One region of the Chelativorans sp. AA-79 genome, then DNA from elsewhere that is predicted to be linked to it. Evidence: predicted binding sites of a transcription regulator. Region 1 holds the regulator's gene; each other region holds the start of a gene.

Region 1 (3,423 bases):
GCTCACGCATCTTCGCGCCGACGGGCGCGCCGAGATGGTGGATGTCGGTGCCAAGCAGGAGACGGAGCGTACGGCGATCGCGGCCGGAACCGTCGTCATGGCGCCGGAAACGCTGCAGGCGATCCTGAGCGGCGACGCCAGGAAGGGCGACGTAATCGCGGTTGCGCGCCTGGCAGGCATCATGGCCGCCAAGAAGACGCATGACCTGATCCCACTCTGCCATCCACTTGCCCTGACGAAGGTAGCGGTCGAGATCGTTCCGGACGAGGCCTTGCCGGGGCTAAGGGTCGAAGCGCTTGCGCGTGTGACCGGCAAAACCGGCGTGGAGATGGAGGCGCTCACCGCTTGCTCCGTTGCCTGCCTCACCATCTATGACATGGCCAAGGCGCTCGACAAGGCAATGGTGATCACCGATGTCCGGCTCGTCGAGAAGACCGGGGGGAAATCGGGGATCTGGCGCGCCGGAGATGCGGACCATGGCGCTGCTGCCCGTTAACGAAGCCCTCGCGCGCGTGCTCGAGGGGATGAGGCCTCTTCCCGCCGAGGTGCTGCCACTGGCCGAAACGGCCGGGCGCACCCTTGCCGGCGACCTTGACGCCCAACGCACGCAGCCGCCCTTCAACGCCTCCGCCATGGACGGCTATGCCGTCCGGGCCGCTGATATCGAATCTCCTCCCGCCACACTGTCCGTCATCGGTGAATCGGCCGCCGGTCGGCGTTTCGAAGGCCGTGTAAAGCCGGGCGAAGCCGTGCGCATCTTCACCGGCGCCCCCGTTCCCGAGGGAGCCGACACGATCCTCATCCAGGAAAACGCGTCGCCCCTTGAAAATGGCCGTATCGAGGCCCTCGAGCCGGCGACGTCGGGCCGGCACATCCGGCGCGCGGGCCTTGATTTCCGCGAGGGCGAAACGATTCTCGCGCAAGGCCGGCTTCTCGATCCTGCAGCCCTGTCGCTGGCCGCCGCCGCCGGACATGCGCGGGTGCCGGTGGTGCGCAGGCCGCTTGTCGCCGTCATCGCCACGGGGGACGAACTCGTGCCGCCGGAGGTGGTGCCGGGTCCCGACCAGATCGTCGCTTCCAACAATTTCGGCATCGGCGCACTCGCAGGGCTCGATGGCGCACGCGTGCTGGACCTCGGCATCGTGCCGGACAGGCAGGACGCTATCGCTGCGGCGATCCAGAAGGCTCTTTCGGCACGTGCAGATATCATCGTGACGCTGGGCGGCGCGTCCGTCGGCGAGCACGACCTGGTGCGGCCGGTGCTCACGGCGGAAGGCATGGAGCTTGCGTTCTGGAAAATCGCCATGCGCCCTGGCAAGCCGCTGATGTTCGGCCGCTTTGCAGAAGCGCGCGTACTGGGACTGCCCGGCAATCCGGTCTCCAGCCTCGTCTGCGCCCATCTTTTCCTGCGCCCGATGGTGGCCAGGCTTTCAGGCCGCCCATTCCGGCCCGACTTGCGGACGGCCACCCTCACCAAGGCGATGAAGGCGAACGACGAGAGGCAGGACTATGTGCGCGCGGGGGTCGAGGAAAGCGCGGACGGGTTGACCGCGGCACCCTTCGACACGCAGGACTCCTCCATGCTGAGCACGCTCGCCGCGGCCAATGCGCTGGTCGTCCGCGAACCGAATGCACCCGCAGCCGAAGCCGGGGAGTCCTGCACGGTGCTGATGCTCCGGTAAGGGCTTTTATACCAAGCCACTTTACTGTTGCGGAACACAACTCGAACATATAGTGTATGTTCTGGTTTTGTTTATGACTGATTCCGGGTGGTAAAGATGCTCACGCGCAAACAGCACGAGTTGCTGCTTTTCATTCATGCCCGTCTCAAGGAGACCGGCATACCGCCCTCTTTCGATGAAATGAAGGAGGCGCTCGACCTGGCCTCCAAATCCGGCATCCACCGGCTGATCACAGCATTGGAGGAACGCGGGTTCATCCGCCGCCTGCCCAACCGGGCACGCGCTCTGGAGGTGCTCAGGCTTCCCGATTCGATCGCTCCCGGGCTCGCGGCGCCGCGCAAATTCTCACCCAGTGTCATCGAAGGCGGCCAGGGGCGCGGCGCGCCTGCTCCGAAGCCAGCCGCAAACAATGACGACGAGACGGGTGTGGTCTCGATTCCGGTGATGGGACGCATCGCCGCGGGTGTGCCGATCGATGCCATCCAGCACCGGACGCACTCGATCGGCGTCCCGCCCGATATGATCACGGGCGGCGAGCACTACGCCCTGGAAGTCAAGGGCGATTCAATGGTCGAAGCCGGAATTTTCGACGGCGATACGGTCGTTATCCGCCAGACACAGACGGCCAATCCCGGCGATATCGTCGTGGCGCTCGTGGACGACGAAGAAGCGACGCTGAAGCGCTTCCGCCGCAAGGGTGCATCGATCGCGCTCGAGGCGGCCAACCCCGCCTATGAGACACGGATCTTTGGCCCTGACCGCGTGAAGGTGCAGGGGCGGCTCGTCGGCCTCATCCGCCGCTATTGAGCGGCTGCTGTCTGAAAGAAGGGCCCCTGCCGGCGAATGGAGCCGCGGGGCTCAATCTCGTCGGCATGGAGCGTTGCTATAGCAGCGACCGGAAAAGGATTCACCCGCCCTCTTTATTCCCGACCTGTGACTGACAGGAGCCGGGTCTGTGACGCACGAGGAGGCGGTGCCTCCAGCCGGGGCTCCTTTTTCCGCCTTGTATAAGGCGGCAGGCCGCGCGCGGCCCTGGACCAGGTCCTGTGCGCGTGCCAGGGTCGGTATGGCTCTTCGATCGCGAAGGTGATGTCGGCGCGAAGAGCGGCTTCGCCGCGTCGAATGTCGACGACAGCGCTGCCCCTTCGCGCGAGTTCGCGCTTGGTGATGACAACCGCCCGGTTTGCACCGCAGGGGTTTCCCGCCGTCGCGTCATCGATCACGATCAGCGTTGCCGTCGCGCAGGCGATTCGGGCCACTTCCGGGCTTTCCGCATGAGCGATCACCGCTCCGCTTTGGTGCTGTGCGACACAAAGTCCGTCACCGCAGGAAAAGGCGTTCCCCGGCAGCCCGCCGACAGGAGCGCCGGCCGTTACCGGTTTGAGCACCCTTTCCGCGTTGAGAGAACGCGTCCAGTCTTCCATGGTGAAACCGTTGGGCCGGTTCCGGTTGACAGCGATGACGCCCCCTTCTCCGCCAACACCCACCAACCGGGCATCCTCGCTGATGAAGATATCAGGCAGTTCCCGTGTCATCAGCAACCCAATCCCGATGGCAAGGAAAGGCAGGGCCAAGAGCCTCAGCCGTGTGGTGGAAATGACGAGGATCACGAGAGCCGCCGTGAGTGCCAGCAGTGCCGGAAGCGGGATCAGCCCGACTGCGTCGATCGGTGTGCGATCGGAGAACCATTTCGCAACCGCGATCACGGCGGCGATCGCGTGCGCCATGATCTTCAGGAAAA
Region 2 (3,423 bases), on a different replicon from region 1:
GTCGAGGAATTTGAGCCCGCCGAATTTGACGAAGGGGATGTTGCGGCGGGTGAGTTCCACCTCGAGCGGACCGCTATGGTGGCTCGCACGGAACAGCACGGCCTGGTCCTTGAGCCGTATGCCGGTCTCGCGGTTCTCCAGCACAGTGTCGGCCACGAATTTCGCCTGGTCGGCCTCGTCACGAACGGTCACGAGACACGGGCGTTCGTTCGAAGCCCGGTCGGTCCAGAGGTTCTTGGTGAACCGTTCGCGCGCAAGCCCGATCACGCCATTGGCCGCGGCGAGGATCGGCTGAGTGGAGCGATAATTGCGCTCGAGGGTGACGATTTCGGCGGCCGGCGAGAACTCCTTCGGGAAATCGAGGATGTTCCTGACCGTGGCCGCGCGGAAGGAATAGATTGCCTGGGCGTCGTCGCCGACGACGGTCAAGCCGCGACCGCCGGGCTTGAGGCCGGTCAGGATCGTCGCCTGCAGGCGGTTCGTGTCCTGATACTCGTCGACCAGAACGTGATCCCAGCGGCCGCCGATCTCGTCGGCCAGCGCCGCGTCGCTCATGGTCTGGGCCCAGTAAAGCAGCAGATCGTCGTAATCGAGTACGTTCTGGATCTGCTTGGCCTCGACATAGGATGCGAAAAGCTCGCGCAGTTGCATTTCCCAACCGGCGCACCAGGGGTAGTTGGCGCGCAGGATATCCTCGAGGGGTGCCTGGGCATTTACGGTGCGAGAGTAGATCGACAGGCACGTCCCCTTCGCCGGAAACCGGCTTTCCATTTTCGAGAAGCCGAGCTCGTGCCGGATGAGGTTCATCAGATCGGCCGAGTCCTCACGGTCGTGGATGGTGAATTGCGGATCGAGCCCCAGCTCGATGGCGTATTCGCGCAGGATGCGCGCGCCGATCCCGTGGAATGTGCCTGACCAGGAGAGTGCGTCGGTCAAAATGCCGGCCTTGTCGCCGAGCACCCTGGCGCAGATGCGCTCCACCCGCTTTCCCATTTCGCCAGCCGCGCGGCGGGAGAAGGTCATGAGCAGGATCCGGCGCGGATCGGCGCCGGAAATAATCAGCTGCGCTACACGATGGGCCAACGTATTGGTCTTGCCCGAGCCCGCACCCGCTATGATCAGCAGCGGTCCTCCTACCTGGCCATCGGGCAGGCCGATACCGTGAATGACCGCGGCGCGTTGACCGTCGTTCAATTTTTCCAGATGCGCCGCATTCATTCCGTCCCGCTCCTATCACCTTGCGAATCAACGACAATCGGCCAACACTGCGCCGGCGCTACCGTCTCGTCCCCATCCGCACCGGAAAGACTCATCGCGGAGTCTGATTGACTCAATATCGGAATCGGAACAAATAATGAACATAACAGCGCCTTGTAGCGTTGCAAAGCCCTCAGGAGAACTGGACTTACGTGGCCGATCGCGCGGCAAACGCTGTCATTGCTGAGCTTCAGGAGCGCATTGCGCACTTGGACAGCGGTGCTGGCCGCGCGCGCGAGGTCCTCCCGTTCGGTGTCGCCGCGATCGACCGCCGGCTTCCGGGAGGAGGGCTAGGGTTGGGATGCCTGCATGAGGTCGCCGGCGGCGGGAATGGCGCCGTGGACGGCGCGGCCGCCGCGCTGTTCGCGGCGGGGATCGCCGCGCGTACCAAAGGCAAGGTCCTCTGGATCGTGACACGTCCCGATCTTTTTGCCCCGGCGATCGCCCAGGCAGGGCTGCCGCCCGACAGAGTGATCCATGTCGAGGCCGGTGATGAAAAGGCGTTGCTCGCGTGCTTTGAGGAAGGACTGCGCCATGGCGGTCTCGGGGCCGTGGTCGCCGAGACGGCTCGTCTTTCGATGACCGCATCCCGCCGCCTGCAGCTTGCGGCCGAAGGCTCGGACACGATCGGTCTCGCCGTCCGGCGCTGGCGGCGCCAGACCGAGGCGGGGGATTTCGGGCAACCCACGGCCAGTGTCACGCGCTGGCGGGTTTCCGTTCTGCCCTCTGCTCCCCTGCCGGTTCCCGGCCTCGGGCGTGCCCGCTGGCTGGTCGAGCTGATCCGATGCCGGGCCGGGGAAAGTGCTGATTTCGAAGTGGAGGCCTGCGATGCCCAGGGTCGTATCGCTCTTCCTTCCAAGATGGCCAATAGATCGCCTCAGAAGGAACTCGGACGGCGCGTCGCTTCCGGCTGAGGCGCCGCTCGTCCTTGTCGGCCGCACCGGCCGCCGCCGGCTGATCACCGCTCTCGATGCCAATGCGCAGGCCCTTGGCGTCAGCGTAGGCATGCCCGTCACCAAGGCCCAGGCGCTGGTGCCGGGTCTGGTCGTTCTCGATGCCGACCCAGCGGCCGACGCCGAAGGGCTCGACAGGCTGGCATTGTGGGCGTTGCAGCGCATCTCGCCCGTGGTGGCGCCCGATCCTCCGGACGGGCTGGTGATCGACACCACCGGCGCCGATCATCTCCATGGCGGCGAGGCCGCCATGCTCACCACAATTGTCGAGCGCTTCGCCGCCTCCGGCGTCGAGGCGCGGGCGGCGATTGCCGATACATGGGGTGCGGCCCATGCCGCGGCACGCTTCCTGCGCCGGTACACATCGGTCATTGCGCCGGGCGAGACAGAAGCGATGCTCCGGCCGCTGCCACTGGCGGCACTGCGGCTCGACCCCGACACGGTTGCTGGTCTGCGCACCCTCGGCTTCGAGACCATCGGAGATCTGTTGGCGCAACCGCGGGCGCCGCTTGCCTTGCGCTTTGGCCCGGAAATCGGCCGCCGGCTCGACCAGGCGCTGGGACGCCTCGCCGAACCGGTCGATCCGGTTCGCTCGCCCGAGCTGGTCGAGGTGCGCCGCGTCTTCGGCGAGCCGATCGGCGCGGCCGAAACCATCGCCCGCTACACGGCCAGGCTCGCCGAAGCCCTCTGCGCCGAACTCGAAAAGCGTGGGCTCGGCGCTCGCCGTCTCGATCTGCTGTTCCATCGCGTCGACAACACCATGCAGTTCATCCGGGTCGGCACGGCCCAGCCGGTGCGCGATTCAAGGCGCCTGACCCGGCTTCTCTGCGACAGGATCGAAACCGTCGATCCCGGCTTCGGCATCGAGGTCATGGTGTTGGCCGCAGTTCAATCCGAACCGCTCAGGGACAAACAATCGATTTCCTCGCTTGTCGAAGAGCCCGAGCCGGACCTGTCGGACCTGGTCGACGTGCTTGCCAATCGCGTCGGCGAGAACCGGCTCTACCGGTTCAAGCCGGTGCAGAGCGATGTGCCGGAGCGCTCGGTCACGCGGGTTCCGGCCCTTGCACCGGAGAGCGGCGCAACCTGGGAAGGCGACTGGCCACGCCCGCCGCGGCTGCTCGCCCGGCCCGAACCGATCGAGACGATGGCGCTGCTGCCCGATAATCCGCCCGTCTGGTTTACCTGGCGCGGCGTGCGCCGGCGCGTGCGT
Region 3 (3,423 bases), 1.1 Mb from region 1:
GGCATGCTCGACCAGATCGACGTGAGGAAGCCGAGCCCCGGCATCGTCATCCCCCGCCACAGCGGGCTCGTTTCCACGCAGATGTTCTGGGACAGCGACCTCGGCAAGTCGATCGAGACCATCGCCTATTCGCTCTACCGCAAGCCCAACCCGAAGCTGGAGGCGCGCGTCGACGAGATCGTCGACATGTATGAGAGGCTGCAGGCGCCGGATGGCTATCTCAATTCCTGGTTCCAGCGCATCGAGCCCGGCCGGCGCTGGACCAACCTGCGCGACACGCACGAGCTCTATTGCGCCGGGCACTTGATGGAGGCGGCGGTCGCCTACTACCAGGCGACCGGCAAGCGCAAGCTGTTCGACATCGTCTGCCGCTATGCGGACCACATGATCACCGTCTTCGGCCACGGGCCGGGGCAACTGCCCGGCTATTGCGGCCATGAAGAGATCGAGCTGGCGCTGGTGAAGCTCGCCCGCGTGACGGGGGAGCGCAAATACTTGGATCTGGCGAAATTCTTCATCGACGAGCGCGGGCGGGAGCCGCATTTCTTCACCGAGGAAGCGCTGAGGGATGGCCGCGACCCGAAGGACTTCGTCTTCGGCACCTATGAATACGGCCAGGCACACATGCCCGTGCGCGAGCAGCGCAAGGTGGTGGGCCATGCGGTGCGCGCCATGTATCTCTATTCGGGCATGGCCGACATCGCCACGGAGTACAAGGACGACACGCTGACGACGGCGCTGGAGGCACTCTGGAGCGACCTCGCCGACAAGCAGATGTACGTCACCGGCGGCATCGGCCCGGCCGCCTCCAACGAGGGCTTCACCGACTATTACGACCTGCCCAACGAGAGCGCTTATGCCGAGACCTGCGCCTCGGTCGGCCTCGTCTTCTGGGCGAGCCGCATGCTCGGCCGCGGGCCGGATCGCCGCTACGCCGACATCATGGAGCAGGCGCTCTACAACGGCGCGCTCTCCGGGCTTTCGCTCGACGGCCAGACCTTCTTTTACGAAAACCCGCTGGAAAGCGCGGGCAGGCACCACCGCTGGACTTGGCACCACTGCCCCTGCTGCCCGCCCAACATCGCCCGCCTGGTCGCCTCCCTCGGCGCGTACATGTACGGCGTGGCGGACGACGAGATCGCGGTGCATCTCTATTGCGAAAGCGTGGCGGAAGCCACACTCGGCGGCGCCAGGGTGAAGCTCACCCAGAAGACGAACTATCCCTGGCAGGGCGCGGTCGGCATCGGCCTTTCGCTCGACCGGCCCGCGCGCTTCGCGCTTTCGCTGCGCATTCCCGGCTGGGCGAAGGGCGCGACGCTTGCGGTCAATGGCAGGGCTGTCGACCTCTCCCAACTGATCTCCCATGGCTATGCCCGCATCGAGCGGGAATGGCGGGATGGCGACCGGCTGGAGCTTCACCTGCCGCTTGCCGCCCGCGCGGTCTGGGCCGATCCCCGCGTGCGGCAGGATGCCGGTCGCGTGGCCGTCATGCGCGGCCCTCTTGTCTACTGCGCGGAGGCCGTGGACAACGGGCCGGGCCTCAATTCCATCATTCTGGACGGGCAGGAAGAGGCTCGTGAGAAGGCCATGCCCGATATTCCCGGTGCGGTGGCGATCGAACTGCCTGCTTTGCGCGAGACGGCTGAAGGTTGGGGCGAGGGGCTCTATCGCGAAACCCCGCCCGAGCGGCAAAAGGACCGCGCGGTGCTCGTCCCCTATCACCTCTGGGACAACCGTGCGCCCGGCGAAATGCTCGTCTGGATGCGCAACGGGTGAGGCGGCTGTCCCCGGAATGGAGTCCCTTCGCACCCCTGTCCGCGCTTCGACAAGCTCAGGAGGAAAGGGGTGCGAAGGGCGCGGCTTTCAAAAATTTCCGGCCCACTCAATAAGCTATTCCGACTTCATTCCATTGAAAACGCCGGCTCCAAACCGCCTTCTCGGCTTGTAGGGACTGGCAGGATTCACATCGAGATCCACGTCCTTGACGCAGCTTTGCGACTGCCGATGGCTGGAGCCCGCATGCCAGGGGCCGTCGCGAAGGCGCGCATTTCTGACCTTGGCAAGTTCCAGGCATTTCCAATTCCTCCGAGGCGGTAGGCCGCTACTGCTCCCTCCGCCGAACTGGAACACCAGCGCCTTCTCCTTGCCGTCGCTATGGCCGAGGATGATCGGGCAGATCTCGCGCGAATAGCCGCCATAGGTGCAGATGACCTGCTTGCGGTCCCGCATGGCCTCGGCGAAAAGCCTGTAGGTTGCGCTCGGCATGGGTTCTCCTCGCTTCCACGCAGATAGGGTGATGCGGGACCGGCGTCGAGCTTCGGCTCGATGGCCGGCAGGCCAGAGGGGGCGCGAAGGGGCGCAATCATCTCGGGTGAAGAATCCACCTTGCAAATGTTCACTATTTGTTCTAAAAGGATGCATGCGTGCATGTGGAGTTTGCGTATGTATGCCCAATACGCTTTCGATTTCATGGAGCCCCTGCCGCCAAGACCCAAATTGGCGGAGAGGCTGATCTTCATGCTCTTCCCGGATCCCGTCACCGCCGTCGAGGTCGACCGGTTCGGGAGCCGCTTCATCCGCGAGCACTCCCTTGCGGGCAAGCGGCTGCGACGGGCGCGGCTGCACATCTCCCTGCACCATCTTGGCGACTACAGGAAGCTGCGCAGCACAATCGTCTATGCGGCGACGCAGGCGGCCAAGGTGGTCTTCATCCCGCCATTCGATATCACCTTCCGGTCTATCGTGAGCTTTGCGGCGCCGCCGCGAAAGAAGGAGCGGCCGCTGGTTCTGCTGGGCGAAGGGGAGGGGCTGACAAAACTCCATCAGGCGCTCGCCGAAGCCCAGCGGAAGAACGGCTTGCGCGCGTCGGACCGTCTTACGCCGCATATGACGCTCTTCTACGGGGAAGGCGTTCCCGCGCAGGCGATCGAGCCGATCCGCTTTACGGCGCGGGATTTTGCCCTGGTTCACAGCAAGCTTTGGCTCTCGGAATATGATGTGTTGGGGCGCTGGCCGCTTCGGGGGTGAGGTGCGGAGATGGGGGCGGCGGCTATACCAAAGGTCTTAACTCTTGACCGGTGGTAGCGTGTCGATGTTCAGGCATGGATCCTCGGGTCAAGCCCGAGGATGACGACGGCATGGGCTTTCTGCCAACCACCACCGTTCGAGATTTGCGGAGACCTCTCCACTTCGTCATCTCGGGCTTGACCCGAGGATCCATGCCTCAACGGTTCAGCCGGCAAGGCGGTTGAAGTAGGGCCGTTAATATGACCAGAGCCGGCGCAGGTGGTTGTCCCAGGCGGGCTGACCCGCGCCCTCGTCGCGGATGGGGTTCGAGCCGGCGGGGCCGGCCATGACGATCGCGCCGCGCCCGCTGGTGGCGAGCACCGTCTCGGCCGCCGCGGGCGCCACGCCGCAGCCGTC

What was found. Region 1 encodes LexA, which represses DNA repair genes until DNA is damaged. Its sites were predicted from a motif close to TGTTCNNNNTGTGTTCNG; they were not measured.
Positions count from the first base shown of each region.
Region 2: PVE73_RS26685 (damage-inducible protein) is a predicted target of LexA. The motif match lies at 1,344-1,361, and genes of this name have one in related genera.
Region 3: PVE73_RS19165 (2'-5' RNA ligase family protein) is a predicted target of LexA. The motif match lies at 2,393-2,410, and genes of this name have one in related genera.

Region 1 is NZ_CP120361.1:2,765,851-2,769,273, reverse strand. Features, by position in the region: gene moaC (cyclic pyranopterin monophosphate synthase MoaC) at 1-496, shown strand, start outside; gene glp (gephyrin-like molybdotransferase Glp) at 477-1,682, shown strand; gene lexA (transcriptional repressor LexA) at 1,779-2,489, shown strand; gene PVE73_RS13440 (ComEC/Rec2 family competence protein) at 2,603-3,423, opposite strand, start outside.
Region 2 is NZ_CP120362.1:155,408-158,830, forward strand. Features, by position in the region: gene PVE73_RS26680 (ATP-dependent helicase) at 1-1,218, opposite strand, end outside; gene PVE73_RS26685 (damage-inducible protein) at 1,410-2,171, shown strand; gene PVE73_RS26690 (DNA polymerase Y family protein) at 2,086-3,423, shown strand, end outside.
Region 3 is NZ_CP120361.1:3,901,628-3,905,050, reverse strand. Features, by position in the region: gene PVE73_RS19175 (beta-L-arabinofuranosidase domain-containing protein) at 1-1,776, shown strand, start outside; gene PVE73_RS19170 (hypothetical protein) at 1,891-2,265, opposite strand; gene PVE73_RS19165 (2'-5' RNA ligase family protein) at 2,443-3,027, shown strand; gene PVE73_RS19160 (DUF1513 domain-containing protein) at 3,262-3,423, opposite strand, start outside.